Linked DNA regions of Maricaulis maris MCS10. The protein of the gene in region 2 binds, or shares a complex with, the protein of the main gene of each other region. Links are inferred from orthologs where the notes say so. Each region holds a gene or a part of one and is shown on either strand. Other genes may lie near its edges.

Region 1 (4,143 bases), 3.1 Mb from region 2 along the record:
CGGCGGCCGGGATGGCGCCCTGCGTCTGACTACCGGTCGCTATTACACGCCGGCCGGCCGCTCGATTCAGGCAACCGGAATCATTCCCGACCAGCAGATTTCCGCCTGGGCGCTCAGCACCGACGACGAGGCCGAGGCACCGCAGATCGGCTCGGAAGCCGACCTTGATGGCGCGCTCGTCAACGAGAATGGTGATGAACGCGAAAGCACCGACATTGCGGCTGTCGAACAGCCGCCCGTGGATTGGGCGGAAGACGAGGATTATCAGCTGCATCGCGCCGTCGAGCTGCTGAACGCGGCCATGGAAACCCAGCAGGCGTCCCTGCAGCCCTGACGGGGCCCGCCTGGTCGAGGACTACGGATGGAATGGCGGCGGGTTTGATCCCGCCGCCGTTAACCGTTTCTTACAGCACACACAGGCACATTGGAGACTAACCGAAGGCTATCCGGCCTTCAGTCCGGCAACTCCAGACCCGTGCTGTTACGATGTCGTCCGCCATTCTTCGCCACGCTCAACCGCTTCTGACCTTGCGCGCCCCCCTGTTCGCCGGCCTCGCCGCAGCGGCCATGCTGAGCCTGATGATTGGTGGCGTCGCGCTGTTCGGAAATGGCGACATCGCATTGCCGCGGGCCATTGGCGGCGTACAGCCGGCTCCAGTGGAGGAGCAAGTCGCCAGTGATATGCGCGGAGACACCGGGGACCATGGCGCCGCCATTCGCTTCCTCGAGCCCGAGGGAGACGGCGAGGTCAGCCTGTCAGGCGTACGGGAAGACTTTCATGCCCCTGCCGCTGCGACCAGTCGGGAAATCGCCGCGGACACCAGCGGATCCGACCCGGCGGACGCCGAGGCACGTGTAGCCGCGGCAGCAACCAATCCGAACGCGCTCGCGCAAGCGCCCATCGTCGGACTGACGGAACCGGGACCGGGCGGCCCCCTGCCAGTCATAGCAGCGAACGGCACCCGCCCCTCGCGAGCCTATGCGCGGCCCTATCATGGCGACCCCGGGGCACCAACGATTGCCGTCGTGGTCGGCGGAATGGGTCTCAATTCGACCGTGACACAGGCTGCCATCGATGAGCTGCCGCCGGAAGTGGCATTGAGCTTCGCGGCCTATGCTCGCGACCTCCAGGTCTGGATTGATCGGGCCCGGGCCGCCGGTCATGAGGTTCTTATCGAAGCGCCCATGGAACCGTTCGACTATCCCAACAATGATCCCGGCCCGCACACCTTGCTGGCGGACGGAACCGCGGAAGAAAACAGCCGGAGACTGGCTTGGGTGTTGAGCCGGGCGACCGGATATTTCGGTGTGACAAACTACCTCGGAGCGCGCTTTTCGGCATCACAGGACGCGATGCGCCAGGTTTTTGGTACGCTGGAAGGGCGCGGCGTCGCCTTCCTGCATGACGGCGCCGGTCGCCGTTCGACCATCGAGGCCGCCGCCGGCGCCACGGATATCGAATACGCGGTTGCTGATCGGATCCTGGACGAGGATCTGTCACCCGACGCTATCGACGAGCGCCTGCTGGCCCTTGAAGCGCTGGCAATCCAGAACGGCTCGGCCCTCGGCACCGGCTTCGCCTATCCGGCCACTGTTGAACAAATACGCGATTGGGCTGTCAGCCTGGACCTTCGGGGTTACCAGCTGGCGCCGCCATCAGCCGTCATGGCGCGTCGCCGCCTCGAAGCCCGCCTGGCGGCCGAGGCGGATTCCGCCCTGCCGCATGACGAGACAGCCTCCACAGACCATCGCTGGGCACGCGATCCGAGTGACGCCGGGAGCGCTGATGACGGCTATGGCGCGCAGGCAGCCAGCGGTCACTGATGACAACCGGAATGTCAGACCCTTATCCGCATCATCGCGCCAATGTTGGCATTGCCTTGTTCAACCGGGATGGCGAGATCTGGCTGGGCCGGCGTGATGGCACGCCCGGCCCATGGAACTGGCAATTGCCGCAGGGTGGGATTGATGCCGACGAAGACGTCCAGGACGCCGCTCTGCGGGAGCTGGCTGAGGAAACGGGCATCCAGGCCCAACATGTGAGTTATCTCGGCGAGATCGACGGCTGGCTCGCCTATGATTACCCGCCGGAAGTCCGGGAAGACCCCCGCTTCCACAAAAAGCGCCATCTTGGCCAGAAACAACGCTGGTTCGCCTTCCGATTTGAGGGCAGTGAAGCAGACATAGATCTGCAGGCCCACGCCGAAGTCGAATTTGATGCCTGGCGCTGGGGTCGGTTGAGTGAAATTCCTGACCTTATCATTCCGTGGAAACGGGATGTCTATCAGCAAGTTGCCCGCGCTTTCGCGCCATTCAGCAAAGAATAATAGGCAAGATCATTCGGCCGCGCTGACAATCCGGCCCGATCAATCGACCGCCCCTCCACAATCACGGTTTCAATCTGCTCGAACGCCGAGATGGCGATACGCGGGTCCGTACCGAGGATAATAAGGTCGGCATCATGCCCTGATACGATTAGGCCGCGACGATGTCTTGGGGTGCGATACCTGCCGCCTCCCAATCACGCATTTCCCAATACCCTGCGAGGCCGGGCGGCGAGGACCACAGCGCCAGGGTTCCGAAACGGTCAGTGAAGAATGGGGGATGTCCGTCAGCCGCCGGCTGACGACCTATCGAGTTTCTGAGACCCAGCGCCTCATGCTCGAAACGCCAGACCGACCTCTTGTCGATCTCATGCTGGATTGCGGGTTTCAGACTCGATCGAATTTCAACTGCGCCTTCAAAGACTTTACCGGCCAAACGCCGTCAGCCTGGCGAGCAGGACATGAAAAAGGGCCGCACCTGATGGAGCGGCCCTGATCAACCCAATATCAGTCGGTTCGCGCTAGTGCGCGGCAACGGCCTGCATGGCTTCATACTTGGCGACGAGGGCAGCGGCTTGGTCGCGCTCTTCCTCATCCTTCGCCGCAGTCACGTCTTCACGTGCGTCGGACAGGTCCCGAGCCAGCTTCTCGGTATCAATGTCGGCAACAGCAATCGCCTCTTCGGCCAGGATAGTCAGGCCGGCGGCGGTCACCTCGGCAAAACCTCCATGGATGAAGGTGCGCGTTTCCTTGCCATCATCAATGACAGTGATCGCGCCGGGGCGGATCACCGACATGAACGGTGCGTGGTTCGGCAACACGCCGAAATCACCCTCTTCGCCCGGCACGACAACCTGGTCGACATTGCCGGCGAACAGGCGACGCTCCGGAGAGACAAGATCAAAATGGAGTTTGTCGGCCATGGGTCCACCCTTCGATAATCCGCGTCCGTCTAGCAGGTAATCCGGGGCTTGTGGACCCCTTTCCTTCAGCCCGCGACAGCGCCCCGACTGCGGCTTTACTGGCAGTCCGCAATACCGCGCGTCACCGCCTGCCAGAGGTCGGCGACCGCCCGGTTCCGAACACCTTCGATCCTTATGGTCACATCAGCGCCACTGAATGCGTCGACCGGCAACTCTACAATCTGGCGGACGTGAATCGGGTAGGGCGGAATTTGTCGCAGAGGCTGGGCACCGGCAACAGGGCCAAGTGGCAATGCAGGCTCGGCGGCAAGCCGGTTGCGCCAGTCCCCGACAGTCGGACAGTCATGCTCCCACACGACCTGTACTTGGCGCATGCCTTCCAGGCCAGGCTCAAGCGCCACAAGGCCCGGGAACGCAACCGCGTCTCGCCGTGGCAAGTCCTGCGCCGATATCCCGCGCTCGCGCAGGTCTTCGGCAATGGCGGGACCGTCGAATGTGCGCACGGCGAGGTCATGAAACGCGTCGGGTTGGGCCGACAGGCGGGCACTTCGGAAGACCCACTCACACCTGTCCGTCGAGATCTCGCAAAGCTGCACGAAGCTGGCCTCGAAGCCTTCATTCCAATACCCAGTCGAGCGGGTTGTTCTCGGCCCATCTTCGACACGTCGCCAGCCGCTCCGATCCAGCCCGGCTGCGTAAGTGGCATCGCGTTCGGACAGCGCGCTGGCGCGAACCCAGGCCGACCAAGCCTGCCACAAGTCCTGGCCGCGATAGCCATCATGATCGACCTGGGCAGCTTCCGGGCCCGGTGGGGGCGGCGGAGGTGGCGATGCGGTCCCTGCCATCAACGCAACCAAGACTGTCATGAACATGTCGCTCCCCTCCGGTCACCGGCC
Region 2 (3,921 bases):
GTTTCACCCATGCCCAGATGCATGTGCTGGCACTGGCCATACCCGACCTGCGACGCATCTCCGAGGACCCGACCCTGATAGCCGACAACGAAGATGCCGAACATCTGTCGGCCGACCAGCTGGCGACCCTGCGCCAGCGGGCAGAGGACGCCGATCGGGTCATCCAGCAGGCCTGCGGCATCGGTTTGAGCCTCGACGCCGGTTGACGGCGTGTAGATTTGCCATCCGGCAGACCCGTCTGGTCAGCGCAGGTCCAACTCCACGATCGCGGTTGAGGGGCGTGTCTCTTCAGGGACCGACCCATCAGCCGGGAAAAGTGGCCAGGCGGCATTGGCCACCAGCCAAGCCCGACCGTCAGCGAGATCAACCAGGGTCGGCTCGGTATTGTCGCTCATGGCCACATGTCCGCGCAGCAAGACCTCGACATTGGCAACTTCAACGCCCGTCGGATCGAGATCAATAGCCATGACCTGGTGTGGCGCGGCGCCGTTTCTCACAGCAATGATCCGGCCGTCCCGGGTCTGGCGCAATCCGTCAATCCCGATCAGGCTGACATCCGAGGCGCGCACCAGGCTGGCGCTGCCATCGACCAGGTCAACCCGCCAGATCCCCATGGAATAATCGGCGACATACAGTGCTCCGCGGGCCAGTGCCACGCCTTGCAGGCTGACAAAGCGCGGGTCCTCGGCCAAGACCTCCAGTTCGCCGGACACATTGTCGAGCCGATAGACCCGTGGCGCCTGGCTGTCCGAAATGAAGGCGCTGCCATCGCGGACCACGAAATCGGCCATCTGCACAGCACCGTCGATCGTGTAGCGCCGGTACAGCTCGCCCGAAACGAGGTCGAAGGCGAACAGGGCTGTCCCCTCGGCCTCTCCTTCGTCCAGCGGTGTCTGCGGAACTGTGCCCGAGGCCGCCCACAGCATCCGCGTGCGGTCATCCACGAACAGGCCGAAAACCGACCACAGCCCGTCCTCCCGGTCAGCGAAGACAACCGGTTCGTCACGAGCAAAGGGTTCCAGCAGCAGGATTTCGCGCCGGGCGACGGAAGACACGAAGATCCGGTCCGTCTCGATGTCCACGGCCACCCCTTCAATAAGGGCGTCGGGTGCATGGATGCGGGCGACGATTTCACCGCGCCCCGTGGGCGCTCCATTAGCGACCAGCTCTGCCTGGATGGCAGCCAGGCGGTCACTGTCTGCCGCCTCGAGCAAGGCCAGTGTCTCATCGCCGATCTCGAAGACCAGACCTGCCCGGACCATGCCATCCAGCGCCTCAAAACCATCCTCGGCGCGTTCGGCCCGTGTCGCGATTGTCACCAGCGCGCGCAGCACCGCCGGGTGGGCCGGCTTTAGATCAAGTGCGGCCAGCATCAGGCGGCGGGCGCTTTCGGTGTCACCCGCCCGCAGGGAACGTCCGGCTTCGCTGAACAGTTCCAGGGCAATGGTCTGCGGCGTCGGCGCGACGGCATCCTCGTCCTGCCCGCGAGCCGGTTGGGCCAGCAAGCCCATGAATGCCGTGGCAATTGCCAGCGACTGAAGTGTCATCAATGGTTTGAATGCCATGTGCCCAGTTTCCCCCCGAACGCGGCCTGCTTGCGACCGTTTCGGGGATAATATGAGAATTTGCCAAGTCTGGAAGTCACAGCCGCGTGCATCGCGGTTTTGACCGGATCAGATGTCCAGTTCAATCGGTCCTTCATCCTCGACCGGCCCGGTCAGGATGACGTGGTTGTCGCTCTTGCGCCATTCGACCGAAAGATCGCCGCCATCGGCATGGATCATGGCCTGGCGATCGCACAGGCCCCGCCTGTGTGCGGCGACCAGCGCGGCGCAGGCGCCGGTACCGCAGGCGGCCGTGATACCGGCGCCCCGCTCCCAGACGCGCAACCGGATATGGCGGGCGTCCAGGATCTGCGCGAAACCGGCATTGACCCGCTCCGGAAACAGCGGGGCATGCTCGACGACCGGGCCGAGACCGGTGACCGGAAAGTTGGCGATGTCGCGGATGAAGAAGACCGCGTGGGGATTCCCCATCGAAACGGCCCCGGGTGCCTCGATCCGGACGCCATCCTTCTCCACGGCGAAGTCGAGCTGAAGGGTGTCCATCGGGCGGACGAGCGGAATTTCCGTCCAGTCCAGGCGGGGCTCACCCATGTCGACGCTGACTGACATCGGACCGGCATCGCGGGCCAACAGGACACCGCCTGCGGTGTCGAGGCTCAGCGTGTCGGAACCTGTTTCCTGCATCATCGCCCAGGCCGCAGCGCGGGTCCCATTGCCGCAGGCGCCGACCTCGTCGCCGTCGGAATTCCAGATACGCATGAAGGCGTCCGACGTGTCGCTGTCTTCCAGCACCAGAAGCTGGTCGAACGGGTGGGCGCGTGCCATCGCCTTCACCGAATCCGCCGACAGGTTGAACACACCAGCCCGGCCGCGCACATCGGCGAGGATGAACTTGTTGCCGGCACCATTCATCAGACGAGCGATCATCCTGCTGCGATAACGCTCCCGTCCCTTTACGTCCAGCACCGCTCCGGTGTTAATTGCGGCACACACATCAGAGGGAAGAGACTGATGAAATTTTATCAGACGTTTTGGGCGATCTCTGCCAGCGCCGCCATCCTCGCGGCCTGCACACAGCCTGCCAGCAATGAGGGCGACCAATTGGCCGACACGACACCTGAGGCGCCCGCGGAACGCCAGATCGTCGAAATCGATCCCAATAATGATCCGCGGGTCTGGCTGGAAGAGGTCGAGGGCGAGCAGGCCATTGAATGGGTCGAGGGTCAGAACGAGCGCACATTCGCCCGTCTGCAAGGCGATGAGCGCTATCAGGGCCTGTACGATCAGGCGCTGGCCATTGCCCAGTCCGAGGACCGCATTCCCTACGGCTCCTATTCCGGCGGCTATATCTGGAATTTCTGGCAGGACGCCGAACACACGCACGGCCTGTGGCGCCGGACCTCGCTGGAAAGCTATCTGACCGACGCGCCGGAATGGGACGTGGTGCTCGACCTCGATGCCCTGTCCGAAGCTGAAGACCGCAACTGGGTCTGGCGCGGCTCAAATTGTCTGGCGCCGGCCTATGAGCGCTGCATTCTGACACTGTCGGATGGCGGCTCCGACGCGGCGGTCCGCCGGGAGTTTTCCATCACCGACCGAGCCTTTGTCGACGGTGGTTTCGAGACGCCGGAAGCCAAGGGCGGGGTCAGCTGGATCGACGAGAATACGCTGATGGTCGGCCTGGCGACCTCGCCGGAAGACTCCACCAGCTCGGGCTATCCCTCGGTTGCCTACCGCTGGGAACGCGGCACCGATCTCGCCGATGCCACTGAAGTGGTGCGCGGCGACCAGGACGATGTGGGTCTCTTTGCCTTTCGCGCCGAGGACCATGACGGCACCGTCTACATGATGGCGTCCGAAGCCAATACTTTCTACGACACGAGCTGGTGGTACCTGCCGGCCGACGCCGGTCCGGTGCAGCTGCCACTGCCCAGCAAGTCGTCGATCCAGGATCTCTACCAGGGCGAGCTGGTCTTCACGATCGAGGAAAACTGGACACCTGTGGAGGGCGGAGAAACCTTCCCGCAGGGCGCGCTCCTGTCCTTCAACATGGCTGAATTTGCCGCCACCGGTGAGCTGCCGGACGTCCGCACGGTCTTCGTGCCGGGCCCGCGCCAATCGCTGGGTGGCATGGGTTCGACGGCCTCGGCCTTCCTGGTCGCGATCGACGAGAATGTCGTCGGCGGTCTCGAAGCCTTCCACTTTGCCGACGGACAATGGTCGTCGGAGACCGTTCCGGTTCCCGCCAACATGACGATCAGCCTGCGCGGCACTGACAATCATCACGATGTTGCCTTCATGAATGCCGAAGGCTTTTTGACGCCGGACAGCTATTTCATGGTCGATGCGGCCGAGT

The links. Proteins that work in one complex are often made in the same cells at the same time.
Region 1: the proteins of dapF (region 2) and MMAR10_RS14430 are in contact, whole or in part, in a solved structure (PDB 5YGU), measured with the Escherichia coli proteins. The link is inferred for Maricaulis maris MCS10 from one-to-one orthologs.

What each region holds. Positions count from the first base shown.
Region 1 is NC_008347.1:3,083,874-3,088,016, forward strand. Bases 586-3,581 are described here. They hold MMAR10_RS14430 (RNA pyrophosphohydrolase), read left to right. Parts: upstream 586-1,835; coding sequence 1,836-2,327; downstream 2,328-3,581. Other genes in these bases: MMAR10_RS16500 (divergent polysaccharide deacetylase family protein), read left to right, coding at 586-1,824; MMAR10_RS17355 (helix-turn-helix domain-containing protein), read left to right, coding at 2,494-2,820; MMAR10_RS14440 (F0F1 ATP synthase subunit epsilon), read right to left, coding at 2,846-3,247; MMAR10_RS14445 (hypothetical protein), read right to left, coding at 3,343-3,581. Also shown: MMAR10_RS14420 (S41 family peptidase), read left to right, coding at 1-334; more of MMAR10_RS16500, read left to right, coding at 487-585; more of MMAR10_RS14445, read right to left, coding at 3,582-4,119. UniProt on the Escherichia coli protein: Master regulator of 5'-end-dependent mRNA decay.
Region 2 is NC_008347.1:21,984-25,904, reverse strand. What follows is about bases 584-3,357. They hold dapF (diaminopimelate epimerase), read right to left. Parts: upstream 2,493-3,357; coding sequence 1,674-2,492; downstream 584-1,673. Other genes in these bases: MMAR10_RS00090 (prolyl oligopeptidase family serine peptidase), read left to right, coding at 2,577-3,357; MMAR10_RS00100 (hypothetical protein), read right to left, coding at 584-1,565. In the rest of the region: MMAR10_RS00105 (hypothetical protein), read left to right, coding at 1-206; more of MMAR10_RS00100, read right to left, coding at 243-583; more of MMAR10_RS00090, read left to right, coding at 3,358-3,921. UniProt on the Escherichia coli protein: Involved in the succinylase branch of the L-lysine biosynthesis and in the biosynthesis of the pentapeptide incorporated in the peptidoglycan moiety. Catalyzes the stereoinversion of LL-2,6-diaminopimelate (L,L-DAP) to meso-diaminopimelate (meso-DAP).